DNA from 3 places in the Cupriavidus sp. Met-2 genome. Region 2 is predicted to be linked to each of the others. Evidence: predicted binding sites of a transcription regulator. Region 2 holds the regulator's gene; each other region holds the start of a gene.

Region 1 (6,678 bases), on a different contig from region 2:
GATTCCACGGCGATGACATCGCCCGGGTTCGCCACGGCCCGCAGGGCCAGCGTCAGGGCTTCGGTGCAGCCGTGTGTGACCACAATGTCCTCGGGCGCGACGTTGATCCGCGCGCGCAACGCGTGCCTGGCCAATGCCGCGCGAAACGCGGGGTGGCCGTCGAAGTCGACCGAACTGCCAAAGAGCATTGGGTATCGCCGCAGTGCCCGCGTGGCGGCATTGCGCAACGCGGCCGCCGGATACAGCTCCGGCGCCCCGCAGGCACCGCCGAAGTTGATCCGGTAATGCTGGCCGCGCGCCAGGATTGCGGAGATGCGCTGGTGGATGCCGACGTACTGCGCGGGATCCGGCAATCCGGTGGCCGGTTCTTCGATTGGGGCCAGCGAGGGCCGCGCAGGAGCACGCACGAAATAGCCCGAGCGCGGCCGCGCTTCGAGCAGGCCGGCCGCCTCAAGCTCGCGGCAGGCCTGGAGCGCCGTGGACAGGCTCACGTCGTGCAGCCCCATCAGCGAACGCACGGACGGCATCCGGTCACCCGGCGCCAGCGTGCCCACCGAAATCGCCTGCCGATAATGGCCAGCCACCTGCTGGTAGAGCGGGGCGGAGGATTGAGGCGATGCGGCGGGGGCAGGGCTGGCGGCGAGGTTGGCGGCGAGGTTGGCGGTCATGGGGGCATCTTCGCGCGATGGGGCGAAGTGGAACAGATACAGATGCGGTGTCTCTGTATCGTAACAGGGCGCAAGTTTGACATCTGTTCTGGTTGCGCTTGCGATGGCTTGTGCCTGTTGGCAAGGCTGGCGGCTCGGTAGCCTTGTTTGCATGATTTTGCGACCCAGGAGCCACGCCATGTCATTCATCAAGCCCGCCGAACCGACCGAACCGACCGAATTTCCCGGACCCGTTTCCCGCACCATCCGGCTGGCTGCCGGCCAGTGCTTTTTCGAGCACCTGCCAGCCGGCACGATCGTGCACGTCGAGGGCGGGTGCATTGTCGTGACCACCGCGCCGTGCTGGCTGGCCAGCGATATCAGCCAGGCCGCGTACACGCTGCATTCCGGGGGCGTGCTAGTGATCCAAGTCACAGGTTGGACCTGCCTGGCCGCGAAGGGGCCCGCGCACTGTCGAATCATGGTGCCGGCGCCGCGCCCAGGATGGTGGCGGCTGATAAAATCCCGCTTCGGCCGTTCTGGCTTCCTGCTGGGTAACTCCCGGCCACCAGACATCAAGGCCACAGAACCATCGGTACCCCATGCTACGTCTCAGTGAAGTCAAACTCCCGCTCGACCATACCGAAAGCGACCTGGATGCCGCCGTGCGCAGCCATCTCCCGCAGATCGGCGTCAAGGGCGACGGGCTCATCGGTTTTACCGTCTTTCGCCGCGCGCATGACGCGCGTAAGCGCGACGATATCAAGCTGACCTACATCATCGATATCGAGGTAAAGGACGAGGCCGCCGCCCTGAAGCGGATGGCTCGCAAACCGAACTGGAGCGTGACGCCGGACATGGCCTACCACTTCGTTGCCCGCGCACCCGAGGGCGGGCCGAAGTCGCGACCGGTGGTGATTGGCCTGGGCCCATGCGGCCTGCTTGCCGGCCTGATCCTGGCGCAGATGGGCTTCCGCCCGATCATTCTCGAGCGCGGCAAGGAAGTACGCGAGCGAACCAAGGACACGTTCGGACTCTGGCGCAAGAGCGTGCTGAACCCCGAGTCGAACGTGCAGTTCGGCGAAGGCGGCGCGGGCACGTTCTCCGACGGCAAGCTCTACAGCCAGATCAAGGATCCGAAGCACTACGGCCGCAAGGTGCTCAACGAGTTCGTGCGCGCCGGCGCGCCCGAGGACATCCTGTACAAGGCGCGGCCGCACATCGGCACGTTCCGGCTGGTGAGCATGGTCGAGAAGATGCGCGCGGAGATGCTGTCGCTGGGCGCGGAGATCCGCTTCGAGACGCGCGTGGACGATGTCGATATTGAGAACGGCCAGGTGCGCGGGCTGAAACTGTCCACTGGCGACTATCTGCCTTGTGACCACGTCATCCTGGCTGTGGGCCACAGCGCGCGCGACACGTTCGAGATGCTGCATGAGCGTGGCGTCTTCATGGAGGCCAAGCCGTTCTCGCTGGGCTTCCGCATCGAGCATCCGCAAGGCTTGATCAACCGCAGCCGCTTCGGCAAGTTCGCCGGTAACAAGCTGCTGGGCGCTGCCGACTACAAGGTGGTTCACCACGCCAGCAATGGCCGCGCGGTGTACAGCTTCTGCATGTGCCCGGGCGGCACCGTGGTGGCCGCCGCGTCCGAGCCGGGCCGGCTCGTGACCAACGGGATGAGCCAGTACTATCGCGCCGAGCGCAATGCCAATGCCGGTATCGTCGTAGGGATCACGCCCGACGAGGACTTCCCGGGTGGCCCGCTGGCCGGGATCGCATTCCAGCGCAAGTGGGAAGAGCGCGCGTTCGCGCTGGGCGGCAGCGACTATCGCGCGCCGGGGCAACTGGTTGGCGACTTCATCGCCGGGCGTGCCTCGACGGCGCTCGGCTCGGTGGAGCCGTCGTACAAACCGGGTGTGACCCCGACCGACCTGAGCACGGCGCTGCCAGACTATGTCATCGACGCGATCCGCGAGGCGCTGCCCGAGATCGACAAGAAGATCGCAGGGTTTGCGATGCACGATGCGGTGCTGACCGGCGTGGAGACGCGCACGTCTTCTCCGCTGCGGATTCGCCGTGATCGGGAGAACTATCAGAGCATCAACGTGAAGGGGCTCTATCCCGCCGGCGAAGGTGCCGGTTATGCCGGGGGAATCTACTCGGCGGCGATCGACGGCATCGAAGTCGCCGAGGCCGTGGCTTTGAGCATCGCGAACGCATGAGCGTGAACACGACCGATCAGGCCAGGCCGGCGAATCCTGCCGATAACGATGGCATCATCGAGAACGTGCGCCACTGGTTGGCGCGCGCGGTGATCGGCCTGAACCTCTGCCCGTTTGCCAAGAGCGTGTACGTCAAGGATCAGGTCCGCTACGTGATCAGCGACGCGACGCGCGACGAGGACGTGCTGGACGATCTCGAGCGCGAGCTACGCCTGCTGGAAACGTCCGATCCGGAACAGATCGACACGATTCTGCTGATCATGCCGCACGCGCTGGGCGACTTCCTGGCCTACAACGACTTCCTGTATTTCGCCGATCGCCTGCTGCGTAGCCTGAAGCTCGAGGGTACGTTGCAGATTGCGAGTTTCCATCCGCACTACCAGTTCGAAGGCACCGAGCCCGACGACATCGAGAACTTCACGAATCGCGCGCCATATCCGATCCTGCATCTGCTCCGTGAAGACAGCATCGCGCGTGCTGCCGAAGCGTTCCCGGAGGCGGAGGACATCTACGAGCGCAATATGGAAACGATGCGCCGGCTCGGCCATGCAGGCTGGCTCGAATGGATGGCTGGCAAAAGCGATCTCTGACTTGATCTCGGGCGCGGTCTCCGATGCGTCCTCCGGCCGTGGTCCGGATCAGGGCGTGGTGAAGAATCGCTCGTTCAGTTCTTCCAGGCCGAGCGATTCCAGCACATTGTGCAAGCGCTCCGCGGGACGGCGGCGCGGCAAATCCTTGTACTGGGCGATGATCAGTTCGTTCTTCATCGAGTGTTCCCAGCCCACCAGCTCCGTCACGCTGACCTGGTAGCCGTGCGCTTCAAGCTGCAGGCAGCGCAGCACGTTGGTGACCTGGCTGCCGAACTCTCGCGTGTGCAGTGGGTGGCGCCAGATTTCCGTCAGCGGATTGCCGGCCAGCAACTTGCCTTTGTGCTTGCGCAGCACGCTCGCGACCTCGGCCTGGCAGCAGGGCACCAGCACGATGTGCCGCGCCTGCTTGGCCAGCGCGAAGTGGATCGCATCGTCAGTGGCCGTATTGCACGCGTGCAGGGCCGTCACGACGTCGATGGTCTGCGGCAATGCGGGCGACGTGATCGAATCGGCCACGGAGAGGTTCAGGAACGACATCCCACCGAAGCCCAGGCGGCTGGCCAGCGCCTTCGAGCTGGTCACCAGTTCTTCGCGGGTCTCGATGCCGTAGATGTGTGAGCTGTCCTTCAGGTCCTTGAAAAAGAGATCGAAGAGGATGAACCCGAGATACGACTTGCCCGCGCCGTGGTCCACCAACGAGACCGTGCCTTTTTCGTCCTTTACCTCGCGCAGCAGTGGCTCGATGAACTGGTACAGGTGATAGACCTGCTTGAGCTTGCGGCGGCTGTCCTGATTCATCTTGCCGTCACGCGTCAGGATGTGGAGTTCCTTGAGCAGTTCGATTGACTGGCCGGGACGGACTTCGTAGGTGCTGGACATCGGGGTGGTGCCTTGGGGCGGGGACATCGGAGGGCGCTAGTTTACCGAAATTGCGCACCCCCTACTTTTGTGGGCTCAAGTTCACACCGCCGGCGCCGTTGAACATGGATCGACGACAAGCACAGTTGGCGACGGATTCGGTGGGTCTTTGCGGAAAGTCCCCGGGCGATGGGCCCAGGCCGGCTGTTGCGACATGCAGCATAGAGGCGGGGACACATGACAGCCGACGCGGGGTTGCGCCTGGAACTCAGCCAGCCTGGGAGCCAGGTCAGGGCTTGCTTTACACCGGACGCGGGCCACTTGCCGCCCGATCGCGCCAGTCTGGACGCTTCCCTGGAAGCTTGCCTGGCGGAGCACGGCTGGCAGGGCGCGCGGCTGGACGCCGCTGCCGTGAGGGGCTTCCTGACGCAATGCCAACTGACCGATCGCGAGATTGACGCAGTGATCGGCAGCGTTCTGGATGGCGAATTCGAACTCGAAATCACGGCCGACAAGCTGCGGCTGTTGCTGACGCTGGTGAGCCCGGAAGGCGGCCGGCCAATCACGGCCGAAGAGATTGCCGCCGCCGCGGCTTCGATGGGGGTGGTGGCCTTGCTCGACAGCGCGGCGATCGGCGTTGCGCTGGAGGCCGGTAGCTGCGAGGGGCGCGAGATTGCGCGCGGCGTGGCGCCCCTGCAGGGCGAGACAGCACGCTTCGAGAGCCTCGTCCAGCCCCGCAGGCCTGTCCTGGCGGAGAACGAGGACGAGCGTGTCGACCTGCGCGATCTCGGTAGTCTCCTGCTCGTCAACCCGGGTACCGCGCTGATGCGCCGCACGCCGGCCAGATCGGGCAAGGACGGCATGGATGTGCTTGGCAAGCCGATTCCGGCCGACCCTGTGGTGGATACGCCCTACGCGTCCGATCTGACCGGCGTGGCAACCGATCCGAATGATCCACTGCTGTTGATCGCCGTGATCGCAGGCTCGCCCCGGGTGTTGCCACATGGTGTGATCGTCAGTCCGGTGGTCGACGTCGATGCCGTCGACCTGCATTCCGGCAACGTCAATTTCGATGGCTCGCTCCGCGTGTCGGGCGATATCCGCACCGGCATGTCGGTACGTGTCACCGGTGATGTGGTTGTGCAGGGGACGATCGAAGCCGCCAGCGTGCAGGCCGGCGGCGATGTGATCGTCAAGGGCGGCATCATCGGCAAGGCAGAAACCGCGAGCGGTGGCGCCCCGAGTGAGATTGCCAGCGTGCGCAGCAAGGGCTCCGTTCATGCGCGCTTCATCCAGAATGCGATCGTCGAGGCGGTGGCCGAGGTAATCGTGGAGAGCGGGATTCGGCAGAGCGACGTCTCCGCGGGCGAACGGGGGGTGGTTGGCGCGCCGACCGCGCCAGGCAGCATCAGCGGCGGGCGTACGCGGGCGATGCAGAGTGTCAGCACTGGGACCCTGGGCGCGCCGGCGGGTACCGCCACGACGGTGCAGGTCGGACTCAACCCGCTTGCCGACGAGCAGAAGGCGGAGCTGGAAGTCCGGCGCGGCAAGATCGTCGAGGAGCAGTGCAAACTCCAGCAACTTGTGGCGTTCTTTGCCAAGCACCCCGAACGCGCCACGGGGGACATTCGCGAGAAGGCGCGTGCCACGATGTACAGGATCAATCGCGACCTGTTCGAACTCGACGCGGAGATCGCCCACCTGGCCGAGCAGATGAAGCCGTCCGAGCAGGCGGAGATCGCGGTGGGCCGGCATATCCACGGCGGCGTGACGCTGCAGGTCGGCCACAAGGTGCTCAAAGTCATGGAAGACAAGCCGGGCGGCCAGATACGCGTGGTGGACGACCGCATCGCCGTGAACTGACGCGGATGGCGCACCTCCCGTTCTTGTTTCCAAACGGACGCAGCGCGTTACGGGGAACGTGACACGTTACGCGAGTCGTAACGTCGCCGACCTTGGCCGCTCTGGCGTGATCGCCCGCCATCCCGCCTCCGGTAACGCATTGCCGCCACGCCGTACTGTCGTCCGGTGCGCACCACCGCTGGCACGACGTTTGCGCCATGTGTCTCCGCAGACAAACAGCGGAGCACAGGAGCACACCATGGGCGCGATCGTGATTGAGAGCCATCCACTGACCAGGCTGGGTATGCAACGCCTGCTTGAACGTATGCCAGGCATCGGCCCGGTGGAGAGTATTGATCCTGAGGGGATCCTGCTGTTCGCGCATAGTCTGGAAGACGTGCTGGTCATCTACGGCATGACAGTGGACGCCTTCGACAACTGGTATCTGCTGCGGCGCCTGCACCAGGCACTGCCTAATGCGCGCATCCTGCTGCTGTCGGACAACATATGGATGCATGT
Region 2 (6,678 bases):
CGATTTTCTCGACACCGCTGGCTCCGTCTGCCATGCAATGCTGCCCACCGGCAACGCCATCGACGTCTTGACGATCAACGATCCGGTGCGTGGCGGCTCACGCTTGATCGCCGCCACCTTGATCGACAACGGCATGCCGATGGTGCTGATGCGCGCGGAGGATCTCGACCGCACCGGCTACGAAAGCGTGGCCGCGCTCAATGCCGATCACGAACTCAAGCAACGCATCGAAGCCGCGCGGCTCGTCGCCGGCGAACTCATGGGGCTTGGCGACGTCTCCGACAAGAGCTATCCGAAGATGTGCCTGCTGGCCCGGCCACGCCAGGGCGGCAGCATCGCCACGCGTTGCTTCATCCCGCGCGTCTGCCACGATGCGATCGGCGTGCTGGCCGCCATCACGGTGGGCACTGCCTGCGTGTTGCCAGGCACCGTGGCAAGCGGCATCGCAGTCACCAGCGTCGGGCCGCTCCACGCCATCAGCGTCGAGCACCCGACCGGCGAGTTCACCGTTGAACTGGAAACCGATCCTGCCAAGCCGGGATCGATCGTACGTAGCGCGCTGATCCGCACCGCGCGTCCCATCATGCGCGGCGAGGTACTGGTGCCGACCAGCGCATGGCCTCTGTCTGACGAACTCCCATGATCATCGATTGCCACGGGCACTTCACCACCGCCCCCAAGGCCCTGGAAGACTGGCGCCAACGCCAGATCGCCAGCCTGAACATCCCTGCGCTCGCGCCTTCCGTCAGTGAACTGCGCATCAGTGATGACGAACTGCGTGACGCCATCGCCAGCAATCAGCTTCGCCTGATGCGCGAGCGTGGGATGGACCTGACGATCTTCTCGCCGCGCGCGTCGTTCATGGCGCACCACATCGGCAGCTTCGAAACCAGCGCCACGTGGGCCGCCATCTGCAACACGCTCTGCCACCGTGTCAGCGAGCTGTTCCCCGACCAGTTCGTCGGCGCCGCCATGCTGCCGCAATCGCCGGGTGTCGATACCAAGAGCTGTATCGACGAACTCGAACGTTGCGTGCTCGAGTATGGCTTTGTCGGCGTGAACCTGAATCCAGATCCGTCTGGCGGACACTGGACATCGCCACCGCTATTCGATCCGTACTGGTATCCGATCTACGAGAAGCTCGTCGAACTCGACGTGCCGGCCATGATTCACGTCAGCACGAGCTGCAACGCGTGCTTCCACACCACTGGCGCGCACTACCTGAACGCCGACACCACCGCATTCATGCAGGTGCTGACCAGCGACCTGTTTCAGCGCTTTCCGACGCTGAAGTTCGTGATTCCGCACGGTGGCGGCGCGGTGCCCTACCACTGGGGCCGGTTCCGTGGGTTGGCGCAGGAGATGAAGCTGCCGCCGCTTGGCGAACACCTGCTCAATAACGTCTTCTTCGATACATGCGTCTATCACCAGCCTGGCATCGACCTGCTGACGCGCGTGATACCGGTCAAGAACGTGCTGTTCGCCTCGGAGATGATCGGCGCGGTACGTGGCATCGACCCCGAGACCGGCCACTACTACGACGATACGCGGCGCTACATCGATCAGGCCGCGCTCTCTGACGAGGAACGTCACCAGATTTACGAAGGCAACGCGCGGCGCGTTTACAGCCGACTTGACGCGCGACTCAAGGCACGTGGCCGCCAGGCAGCGCCATCGAAGCCAGGCATCAACGTTGTTCCAGAAAAATATCTAACGGAGGAGAAGAAGATGAAACTGCGCCACCTGGCGCTGGCGGCCGCGCTCGGCCTGCCCGCCATCGCCAACGCCCAATCCGTGACGCTCTACGGCGTCATCGACACCGGCATCGAGTACCTCAACCACGTCGGCACCGCCAGCAACTCCGTCGTCAAGATGGCCAACCTCAGCGGCACCGTACCCTCCCGCTGGGGCCTGCGCGGCACCGAGGACCTCGGCAGCGGCATGAAGGCTAACTTCGTGCTCGAATCCGGATTCGCCCCCGACAGCGGCGTCTCCAACCAGGGCGGTCGCCTCTTCGGCCGCCAGGCATGGGTCGGCCTCTCCGGCAACTGGGGCCAGGTCAGCCTCGGCCGCCAGTACACCATGCTGTTCTGGGCCACGCTCGACTCCGACATTCTCGGCCCTAACGCCTACGGTTCCAGCTCGCTCGACAACTACCTGCCCAACGCGCGGGCCGACAACGCCATCGCCTACAAGGGCAAATTCGGCGGCTTCACCATTGGCGCTACCTACAGCTTCGGGCGCGACACCGTCAACGCTGGTCCCAGCCCCTCCGGCACCAACTGCGGCGGCGAGAACCCCGCCGACAAGACCGCCTGCCGCGAATGGTCGGCCATGCTCGGGTATGAAACCAACTGGTGGGGCATCCTGGGCGCCTATGACTCGCAGCGCGGCGGGCCCGGCGCCTTCGGCGGCCTGACCTCGAGTTCGCTCAAGGATGATCGCGCCACTCTCGGTGGCTACATGCTCGTGGACCGCGCCAAGATCGGCGCCGGCTGGATCGGGCGTCGCAACGGCGCCATCGCCACGCCGCGCAGCGACATGTTCTACGCCGGTGTCGCCTACGACATCACTCCTGCGGTGACGCTCTCCGGCGAGGCGTTCTACCTCAAGTACCACAACAGCGCCGACAAGGCGTGGCTGGGCGCGTTACGTGCCAGCTACGCCTTCTCCAAGCGCACGTCCGTCTACACCACGCTTGGCTATATCGACAACGGCGGCAAGCTGGCGCTGTCCGTGGACAAGCGCTTCCACCGGCGCATCGCCCGCGCCTGGCGGCTCGCAGTTCGGCGCAATGCTTGGCATGAAGCACGTCTTCTGACGGCACTTCATTCGTCGGCTTGAGACTGGGCTCCACCTGCCCGCTTCTGGTCATGACTGGCTGGGAGCGGGCTTTTTTTGCGACTGCAGTCCTGTGCCGAGCGGCCCGTAGTGCCAGTGACGTGCAGATAGGTGCAGATTGAACCCGTCCACGGGCCGTTTCATTGCCGCGCCGGGCCCGGCGCGCTATCGGTAGCTCACCGTCACCTCGTTACTGCGGCCTTGCAGGGTGGGAGACAGCCCCCCACGGCCAGCAACCCGGTAGGCAAACACGAACCCGCCGGTCGCATCGTCGCCCGCGAACGCATCGGTCTTCCCCTGCGCGCCAGACAGCAGCACGCAGCGTCGCGCGTTACACAGGTATGCTTCCAGATCGATAGGCGGGGTACTGGCGAAGCTGTAGCGCCAGCGTACCGATGTAACGATGCCACTTGCCTGAGGCATCGTGCCGGGGGGCAGCACCGGCGACGAAATCGTGCGCTGGCCGCGACTGGCAATCAGCGGTCCCTGCGCGGAGCTGGTCCAGGCATAACGCGACCCACTGAGCTCGTAGGTGGCGCGCACGTATGTCTGCGCGTCGACCCATGTGGGGGCCAGACAAAGACACAACGCGAATGCCAGAAGATGACGCATCACAACATGCCGCGAAGCTGGTTGCGCAGCCGCGTAATGGCCTGGCTACGGATCTGGCAGACGCGCGATTCGGTCACTTCCAGCACGGCCCCGATCTCACGCAGGTTCAACTCCTGGTCGTAGCAAAGCGAGAGCACCAGCTTCTCGCGCTCGGGCAGCTTCTCGATGGCGCGGATCAGCGCGTCACGCATTCCCGATTCCATCAGCACCGTGAGCGGATTCGCTTCGTCGGTCACCCCAAGGTGCCGATCCAGGAAGTCTTCTTCCCCGGAACGTTCGAAGTCCTCATAGTGCAGCAACTGGCAGCCATGGACTTCGTTGAGCAGTTCCTGATACTCCTCCAGCCCCATTTCGAGTTCTTTCGCCACTTCGGAGTCGATGGGGCTCCGGCCGAGTTTCTGCTCGAGCTGGCGCTGCGTGCGTTCGATCTTGCGTGTGAACTGGCGCAGACTGCGCGATTGCCAATCGTTGGCGCGCACCTCGTCGAGCATAGCGCCGCGAATGCGCTGGCTCGCATAGGTCTCGAATCGCGCGCCATGGTTGTCCTCGTAGCGCTTGGCGGCGTCGAGCAGGCCGATCATGCCGGCCTGGATCAGGTCGTCGATCTGCACGCTGGCCGGAAGCTTCGCCGCCAGCTGCAACGCGATGCGTCGCACCAGCGGCGCGTGCGACTTGACCACGTCTGCCTGTTCGAGCTTTCCCTGAATCGTGTACATGGTGGAACTCTCGGTAAATGCTTTCTATCGGTGCCAGCGCCGCGCAAGCATGGCCGCGGCTGACTGTCTGGCTCGGTGTCCGGTCTTGTCGACTTCTTGTTCTGGCTTCATGCGGGAACGGCCACAGCCGCTCCCTGGGGCGTTGTATCGTGTCGCAACGGCCATGCGCCGATACCGCTGGCGATGTGGCGCAGCGCGCTGGTGGATGCCGCTGCGGGATATGCCTCCACCACGCAACGGCTAAGCTGGAATGCGCGGGCCACCAGCGGGTCGATCGGCAGGTATCCGGTCAGACCAGCCTCGACGCCGAGGTACTGGCTCGCGGTACGTGCAAGATTGCGCGCCAGCGCGGCAACGGTCGCTTCGGTGGCCGCCATATTGACGACCAGATGGAAGCGGCGGCATGCGTACTCGTGATGCAGACGCTTGATGCGCGCGTAGGCCGCGGTAATCGACGTTACCTCCGGGCGCATGACAATCACCACGTTGTGGGCGGTTGCCGCCAGAGGCGACAGCGCGCCGGTCGCATCCGTGCGCGCGTCGATCAGCACCGACCGCATGTCGGGAATCAGATCGGATAGCGCGCGGTCCATGTTCCCGGCATCGACTGGGATGTCACCTGCCGGCAGTACCGCGATGCCACTGGCGGGACGCGTGCCAATCGCGGCGGCCGCAGACACTCGGCTGGCCAGCACATCGGCGAGCGTTGCCACAGGCGCGGCGCCCGACAGACGCGTGGCACGCACGCCATGGCGATCCTCGTCGACGAGCAGCACGCGTTCGCCCTGCATGGCCAACGCATTGGCCAGACCCAGTGTCACCGTGGTGGCGCCCGCCCCCGCATCGGCGGCAACCACCGCGATGCGCCGGGTGACGCGCGGCGCCAGCAGACGGCGCAGGCTTTCTGCCTGATCGGAACCCATGACGTTCAAGGCTTATTCCCCCGCGACTGCCAACTGCGGCAGTCCGACTGTCGCCTGCATTGCCACGTCGGCAGTGATATCACCGACGAGCGCAGGCGAGGCGGCACGTCCGGGATAGTTCTCCAGCACATCCAGTAGCGCCAGCAGGCGACCCATGCCCTCGTTGAGCACGGAGCCTGGCACCGGCACATTCGCACGCGTCGCGGCACGGCCGGCCAGGCGTGACAGGAACGCCGGTGCGGTTGCGGTGGGGGTGTGCTGCAGGCGCAGCGTGGTCAGCCCGAGCTGGAGCGACACCATGCTGGTCCCCTGACTGTCCGACGCATCGCCGTCCTGCGCGAAGTGTTCGGCGGCATGACGCAGCGTGCGGAACTGCTCGTCCGCGGCGTTCGCCCATTGCATCCAGCGAGCGACCTGCGCGGCGTCATCGGTCAGCGCCACGTCGCACAGCACGTACTCGACCGCCAGCGTTTCGCCGGTATCACGATCCGCCATGCGGGAGACAACGAGGCACGCTTCGGTGCCGGCCTCGGCCGTGTTATCGCGAGCGCGTCCAACCGCACGAACCGTCCCTTCCGGAATCCGCACGGTACAGTGACCAACCCAGTGCACAGCGTCGCGGTCGCGCCAGGTCGTGTCGCCAATCGCATGAAACGTCAGCGTGTCGGCGATCGCATCGAGCTTGCTGGCGGCGCCACCAGTGATCACGCGCGCGGTTTTACGCGTACCCGCCACCCAGCGCTCACCGAGCTGATGCCAGCGCGCAATCACGGCGGCCGATGGCACCGAAGCATTCAGGTTGACGACGGTACGTGCCGCAGAAAGCGTGGCGCGCACGGTCTCGGCTTCGGCATCGGCGTCCGCTTCTGACATCGACTGCCGCGTACGGCCAACGGGCGCGGTGGTACCGGCCAGCGGCATCCCGTCCCGATCGGCAAGCCACAGGATGCATTGCATCAACTGCGGCGCGCGACGACCTTGCACCGGCTGGGTGAAATTCTGCGATACGGCGAGCACATAGCGCTCGCAGGCCCGGCTGGCGTCGCGGCACATCGCCATGCGTGCCTGCTGGCCCATCTGGCGCAATCCCACGGTACCGGCGCCGCGCTGTTGCCAGAGCTGGCGCGCGACATCGAAGCCGTAGCCCGCGGCGTTCAACTCTTCCACGCACGTGCCCACGGCATTAGCGCTGTCAGTCAACGAACGCAGCATGTCATCGGCGCCATTGCGCTCGGCCGGGCGCGGCGTTGCAGCGTCCGCTGCAACGGCATGGCGGCGTGCCATGTCGGCGTCATTGAACAGCGAGCCACGACGCGGCGTCATGAACGCGCGTTCCACCAGTGTGCTGGCCTGCGCGAGTTCCAGATGTTCCGGCACGCGCTGGCCAGTGGAAGCATAGAAAACCGGCAGGCGATGGCGGATCACCACATCGAGCACCGAGCCCAGATGGGTCGCTTCATCGAGCTTGCTGATGATGCACCCGTCGATGCCACCAGCGTCGCCGGCTGCGTCGTGCCGATAGGCGTGCACGACTTCATTGAGCGTATCGCCATGCGCGGCGCCGTTGAGCAGCAGCACGCGCTGCA
Region 3 (6,678 bases), on a different contig from region 2:
CCTTGTCCGTCCTGCGAGGCGCAACCGTCCTGGCACGCGTAGGAGTAGAAGCTGGGGCAGATCGCGCCCGCGATGACGCGCTGACCCTCGTGATAACCGGTCACGCCACTGCCGAGTTTCTCGATGATGCCCACCGGTTCGTGACCGATCGTCAGGCCCCGCTCTACCGGATACTCGCCTTTGAGAATGTGGATATCGGTGCCGCAGATTGTGGTGGTGGTGATGCGGATCAGTGCGTCGGTGGGGCCGACGGCCGGGATCGGCTTTTCCTGCAGCACGATCTTGCCGGGCCCCTGAAAAACCGCAGCTTGCATGCCTGCCATGTCGAGACTCCTTCTGGTTGGCCTGAAAGGCCGCCCGCAGCCTCGCGGGCGGTGATCCAGTCAGTCTAGGCCAGGCTGGCGCGGCCGAGAGTTGACACTCGTCAAAGTCATGGGATGTGCGGTCAGCGGCCTTCGCCGAATCCTTCCTTGACCTCTTGGCACTTGCCACCGATACTTCCCAAACTATTCACTGTTTAGTTACGGGGGCGTGCATGGAAGACAGCTTGTCCGAAGTGGAAGGTGCAGCGGGTGACGTGAGCGACGTGAGTGAGGTGGATAACTTCGCGCCGGTCACGCAGGAAGTCGATGCAAGCGATCTCTGCGTGCGTGGCGTGTTGCCAGCGGGGTTGCAGGGCACGTTGTATCGCATCGGCCCGAACCCGCGCTTTCCGCAGCCCGAGGCGCACTGGTTCGGTGGCGACGGCATGGTGCATGTGTTCGCCATCGACGATGGGCGCGTGTCCTACCGCAACCGCTGGGTGCGCACGCCCAAGTGGCGTGACGAGGATCGTGCCGGGCGTCCACTATTCCGCGCCTTCGCCGGCAAGTTGCCCGATGCGCCGGAGTGGTCGGGCAGCGATGGCGGCGTGGCCAATACCAACATCATCTGGCACGGCGGCGCGCTGCTGGCGCTCGAGGAAGCGCACCTGCCCACTGCTGTGACGCCGCGCGCGATCGACACCCTTGGATATATGGAATACGGCCCGCTGAAGGGGCCGTTCACCGCGCATCCGAAGACCGACCCGCGCACTGGCGAACTACTGTTCTTCGGCTACAACGCCGACGGCAAGCTCACGCCGGGCGTGCAGGTTGGTGCGATCGATGCACAGGGCCGCCTGACGCATTACGCGCGTCTGCAGGCGCCGTACCCGAGCATGATCCACGACTTCATGGCCACGCCGGGTCATCTGTTGATCCCCGTGCTGCCGCTGACCGGCAGCCTTGCGCGCGTGGAGCGCGGCGGCCCTGGCTATGCATGGGAGCCAGAGAAGCCCGCCATGATCGGCGTCCTGCCGCGTGGTGGCGGCGCTGACGACGTGCGGTGGTTCGAGGGCCCTGCCTGCTATGTGTTCCATGTGATGAACGCGTGGGAGGAAGGCGAGGGGGGACAACGCATTCTGGCGGACGTCATGGTCTACGACGAACCACCCTTGTTCCCCCACGCCGACGGATCGCCAGGAGATCCCGCCCGGCAGCAGGCGTACCTGACGCGCTGGACGTTCGATCTTGCGTCGGACATACGCCGGTTCACCGCCGAACGGCTCGACGATACGGCGGGCGAGTTTCCGCGCATCGACGACCGCGTTTCGGGTTTCCGCTATCGGCACGGATGGTTCGCCGCGTCGCATCCCGAGTACGGCGAAGGCGCGCTCAACGGCATCATGCACCTGGACATGCAGGACGGCACGCGCGACGCCTACTGGCTGCCGCGGGGCGATATCACGTCCGAGCCGGTGTTCGCGCCGGGTGGTGGCGCTCATGGCGGCGAGGGCGATGGCTGGCTGTTGGCGGTGGTGTGGCGGGCTGCGGCACAATGTAGCGAATTGCTGGTGTTCGATGCGCGGCACGTCGCGCGCGGTCCGCTGGCAACCGTCGAGCTGCCGCAGCGCGTGCCGTTCGGCTTCCATGGCAACTGGGTAGCGGGATAGCGGGATAGCGAGAGGGATGAACGAAGGCGGCACGAAACAGAACGGCGGGCGCAAGGGTGGTACGCGCAAGGTGGCGGGTGGCACGACCAAGCCCGCCGGACAATGGCATCACGGCGACCTGCGCGCCTCGCTGATTGCGTGGGGACTCCACTTGCTCGATACGCAAGGCATCGCGGCGATGAGCATGCGCGAAGCCGCCAAGCTGGCCGGCGTGTCGCCGGGCGCGCCGGCACACCATTTCCAGGACCGCAACGGCCTGCTTGCGGCCATCGCCGCGCAGGCGTTCCGGGAACTGGGCGCCTTCCAGGGCAACCGCGCGCGCCTGATTCCGCGCGATACCCCGGCCAACAAGCTGCGCGCGCTGCTGGTCGGTTACGCCGAATTCGCGCACATGTACCCGGCGCGCTTTCACTTGATGTTCGGCCCGGCGATAGAACGCCGTGACGAATACCCCGAACTGCAGGAAGCCTCGTCCGGTTCGTTCGATCGGGTGCGAGAAACCGTCGTTGCGTGTCTGGGCGGACGTGAACCCGGCGCGCTGACACATGAACAACTGGCGTTTTGTGTCTGGACGGCCGCGCATGGTCTGGCCACCCTGACGGCCACGCACGACCGCTTCCGGGCCATTTCGGCGGCCCCCGGGGCCGTCGAGCAGATGGCGGACACCGTCGCCACCTTCTGTCTGGCTGCGCTTCAGCACACAGACGACGTCTGAAGACGTTCCCCCTCCCTATCAAGCCATAGAGCGTGAGCAAACGCTCACATACGGCGTCTTGCCGCTCTTTGTGTATCGGCTTTGTATCAACTTTGTACGAAAAACGCTAAAGAGCCACTTTCGAGCGCCGTAAACCTTGGATGTAAAGACATTCATTTGCCTGTCTGGGTGAATTACATCGAAGTTACGCACGGCGAAGGACCTGAAGAAAATGGCTGCACTCGATTTCCTCGGCATTGGCTCCAACATGCAACTGGGCACGCTCCTCGATCAGCTGGCGACGGCGGAACGCCTGCCGCTGAAAGCGCTGGAGACCCAGAATACGGCCTACCAGGCCAAGCTATCCGGATATGGCACGATCAAGAGCATGTTGTCGGCCTTTCAGGCTTCCGCCAACTCCCTTGCCAAGCTCGACACGTTCGGCGCCGTCAAGGCGCAAGTCAGTAACAGCGATGTGATGACCGTCGCCACTGGCGTCAATGCGATTGCCGGCAACTACAACGTAAACGTCAAGAGCCTGGCGCAGGCCCAATCTCTGGCGGGCGCTGGCCAGCTCAAGCAGGATGCGGTCATCGGCACTGGCACGCTGACTTTCGAGTTCGGCGTGACGGGCGGATACGACGCCGACCCGGCATCGCCGACGTACGGCACATACGTGAACCCGACGTTCACGCCGACCGCCGACTCCGCCAAGACCGTGACGATCGACAGCAGCAACCAGACGCTGCAAGGGATTCGTGATGCGATCAACAAGGCCAATATGGGCGTCAAGGCCAGCATCATCAACGACGGCAGCGGCACGCCTTATCGTCTGGTGCTCAATTCGGAGAAGACCGGCGAGGCGATGAGCATGCGCATCACCGGTTCCTCACCGGAACTGCAGGCGCTTGCCGGATACGATCCGGTGGCCGGCCCGCAACCCGGCGGCATGAAGGAAGTGGTGCGTGCCACGAATGCGCAACTGACCATCAACGATATCGCCATCACCAGCGCCAGCAATGTGGTGACCGATGCCGCGCAGGGCGTCACGATGACGCTCAAGAAGACGGGCACCACGTCGATGACGCTGACGCAGGATCTCGACAGCATCAAGGCCGCGGTGCAGGGGCTGGCCACGGCCTACAACAACCTCCAGTCGGCCACCAAGCAGCTGACAGCCTTCGACGTGAAGAGCGGTACCAAGGCGGCTCTGACCGGCGACGGCGTGCTGCGCGGTATCCAGTCGACGCTGCGCTCGGTACTCAACACCCCCGAAGCCGGGATGCGCGACGGCGCCGCGACAACGCTGGCCCAGCTTGGCGTGACGTTGCAGAAGGACGGCACGATGTCGGTCGACACCAAGAAGCTGGATGCCGCGTTGGCCGGAAACCTGGCTGACGTGACCGCGCTGTTCAGCGGCGACGGCACGAAGGGTGGGATCGCGCGCCGCTTGTCTGAAGCGGTGGATACCATGACGGGTACCAACGGCCCGCTGACCTCCGCGACCAAGGGTATCGAACGGAGCGTGAAGGATCTCGGCAAGCGCTATGACTCGATGTCGGAGCACATCGATGCCAATATCAAGCGCGTCCAGAAGCAGTTCCAGGCGCTGGATCTGGCTGTCTCGCAGATGAACCGCACCAAGGACTACCTGACCCAGCAGTTCTCGGCGATGAACAACACGAACAGCAAGTAACCTGTCAGCGAGTCGTCAATCGATGCAAGAACGCCGCCCTCGTGGGCGGCGTTTTTTGTTGCGAGGAAGCGGGCGGGGGATGAGTCGTCAGCATGTCCCATCGGTGTTCCCTTCTCCCGCGAGGCTGGAGAGAGGAGCGAACCGCCCGCATCTGAATCGCGTGCGGCGTGCTCCCCCAAAGGCACTTCCTAAATCGCACCCGCCAGTCTGAACTGGCCGACGGCGCGGTGCAGTGCATCGGCCTGATCCTCGAGCGAGGCGGCGGCGGCGGTTGCTTCTTCCACCAGCGCCGCATTCTGCTGCGCCATCTGGTCCATCTGAGAGACTGCCTGGTTGACCTGCTCGATCCCGCCGGTCTGTTCCTCGGTGGCCGCGCGCATTTCGCCCATCAGGTCGGTCACGCGCTTCACGGCCTCGACGATTTCTCCCATCGCCTTGCCTGCGTCTTCGACCAGCACTGAGCCATCCTCGACACGCTGTGCCGAGTTGTCGATCAATCCCTTGATCTCCTTGGCCGCCGTGGCGCTACGCTGGGCCAGGCTGCGCACCTCGCCGGCCACCACCGCAAAGCCGCGTCCCTGCTCGCCGGCGCGCGCGGCTTCCACCGCCGCATTCAGCGCCAGGATGTTGGTCTGGAATGCGATGCCCTCGATGACGCCGATGATGTCCACCACCTTGCTGGACGCCGCCTTGATCTCGCCCATCGTGTCCACCACCTGGTGCACGATCGCTCCGCCGCGTACAGCGATCTCCGAAGCGCCTTCGGCCAGCCGCGCCGCCTGGCGGGCGTTGTCAGCACTCTGGCGAACCGTGCCGGTCAGCTCTTCCATGCTGGCCGCGGTCTGTTCGAGCGACGCTGCCTGTTCCTCGCTGCGGCGTGACAAGTCGACATTGCCGGCCGCAATCTGCTTGGCGGCGCCTGCGATCGCATCCGCCGAACCGCGAATCTGGCCGATGGCACCCGTCAGCCGCCCCTGCATCTGCTGCATGTTGAACAGCACGCTTTCCCGATCGTTCGGCGCCACGTTCACGTGCGAAGCAAGATCGCCTTCGGCGATGCGCGCGGCGATCTCCGAGGTCAGCGATGGTTCGCCGCCAAGCTGCTTCTGCAGACTGGCGGAAACGCGCACCATCACCACGGTCATCAGCGCGCCCACGCCCAGCAGCCAGCCGAGCGCTTTCCAGAGCGACGCGCGGAACTCGGCCTGGATGTCATCCATGTAGAAACCGGCGATGAAGTTCCAGTCCCACGGCTTGAAGTTCAGCACATAGCTCAGTTTGGGCTGCGGCGCCTCGGCCCCTGGCTTGGGCCAGGCGTATTCAAGGAAGCCCTTGCCGGCGGTCTTGCCGATCTGCGCGATATCGCGGAACAGATAGACGCCGTTAGGGTCCTTCATCTCCGACATGTTCTTGCCATCGAGTTCGGGCTTGATCGCGTGCATCAGAACGACAGCGTCGGACCTCATCACGGTGAAGTAGCCATCGCCGCCAAAACGCATCACGCGCACGCGGTCGAGCGCCTGCTTCTGGGCTTCCTCGGCGCTCAACTTGCCTGCGCGCGCCATGGCTTCGTACTCGGCCACGACCGAGTTGGCGGTGTCAGTGACCTGTTGCAGCGTCAGTTCTCGATCCCGCAGACGCAGGTCTCGCATTTGCCATGCATTCCACAGCGTAATGGCCAGCAGGCAGGTCCAGCTCAGCACCAGCGGCAGCATGAGCTTCTTTCTCAGGCTCAGGTTATGCAACATCCTTATCCTCCGTTCGCATCGGTTGTTGATTGGGGCGCTTTCATGCCTTTGTATGGTTTGTATTCGCGCGTCCTCTCTGACCGGCCATAACGGCGGCGTCATCGTCAAACTTGATCGGGAAATACCACTGATAGGAAATAGTGGCGCACGCGCCGCTTTATGTTTTGCTGTGCAGCACGTTGTTAGGGGTTTTGAGAGTGACGCGTAACGAACCGTAATCAACGAGCCCGATCCGAAGCCTTTCAGATGGTTGTTCTTTTAAATGAGAACTATTACCATCTCTTTCGTTTTTCCCGCGCGAGTGTGGTGTCCTCGCCATGCCGCCGATGCGGCAGCCTCTCCGCCAGCCATGCACGCTTGCCCAGAACATCCCCGATGACCGAATCCACGCCAGCTTCCAGCCAGCAGCGCCGCGCCTTCTGGCTCAAGCATCTTCACCAGTGGCACTGGATCAGTTCCGCGATCTGCCTGATCGGGATGCTGATGTTCGCCGTCACGGGATTCACGCTCAATCACGCGGGGCAGATCGAGGCCTCGCCTTCGCTCGTCACGCGCCACGAGACTGCGC

What was found. Region 2 encodes FliA, which starts transcription of late flagellar genes. Its sites were predicted from a motif close to CTAAAGTTTNNNNNNNNNNNGCCGNTA; they were not measured.
Region 1: a site for FliA is predicted at 4,413-4,439, ahead of WD006_RS04060 (DUF342 domain-containing protein). Genes of this name have one in related genera too.
Region 3: a site for FliA is predicted at 2,794-2,820, ahead of fliD (flagellar filament capping protein FliD). Genes of this name have one in related genera too.

Annotation. Positions count from the first base shown of each region.
Region 1 covers NZ_JBBHZL010000001.1:850,927-857,604, forward strand. Annotated here, with positions in the region: gene WD006_RS04035 (PLP-dependent aminotransferase family protein) at 1-668, opposite strand, end outside; gene WD006_RS04040 (hypothetical protein) at 847-1,266, shown strand; gene WD006_RS04045 (NAD(P)/FAD-dependent oxidoreductase) at 1,250-2,869, shown strand; gene WD006_RS04050 (DUF1415 domain-containing protein) at 2,866-3,459, shown strand; gene WD006_RS04055 (class I SAM-dependent methyltransferase) at 3,508-4,338, opposite strand; gene WD006_RS04060 (DUF342 domain-containing protein) at 4,555-6,180, shown strand; gene WD006_RS04065 (response regulator transcription factor) at 6,419-6,678, shown strand, end outside.
Region 2 covers NZ_JBBHZL010000003.1:87,730-94,407, reverse strand. Annotated here, with positions in the region: gene WD006_RS08880 (4-oxalomesaconate tautomerase) at 1-643, shown strand, start outside; partial or broken gene WD006_RS08875 (amidohydrolase family protein) at 640-1,659, shown strand; partial or broken gene WD006_RS08870 (porin) at 1,729-2,821, shown strand; gene WD006_RS08865 (flagellar protein FlhE) at 3,007-3,453, opposite strand; gene WD006_RS08860 (RNA polymerase sigma factor FliA) at 3,453-4,169, opposite strand; gene WD006_RS08855 (MinD/ParA family ATP-binding protein) at 4,277-5,092, opposite strand; gene flhF (flagellar biosynthesis protein FlhF) at 5,105-6,678, opposite strand, start outside.
Region 3 covers NZ_JBBHZL010000009.1:238,119-244,796, reverse strand. Annotated here, with positions in the region: gene WD006_RS19975 (NAD(P)-dependent alcohol dehydrogenase) at 1-323, opposite strand, end outside; gene WD006_RS19970 (carotenoid oxygenase family protein) at 536-1,972, shown strand; gene WD006_RS19965 (TetR/AcrR family transcriptional regulator) at 1,989-2,687, shown strand; gene fliD (flagellar filament capping protein FliD) at 2,899-4,362, shown strand; gene WD006_RS19955 (methyl-accepting chemotaxis protein) at 4,551-6,110, opposite strand; gene WD006_RS19950 (PepSY-associated TM helix domain-containing protein) at 6,486-6,678, shown strand, end outside.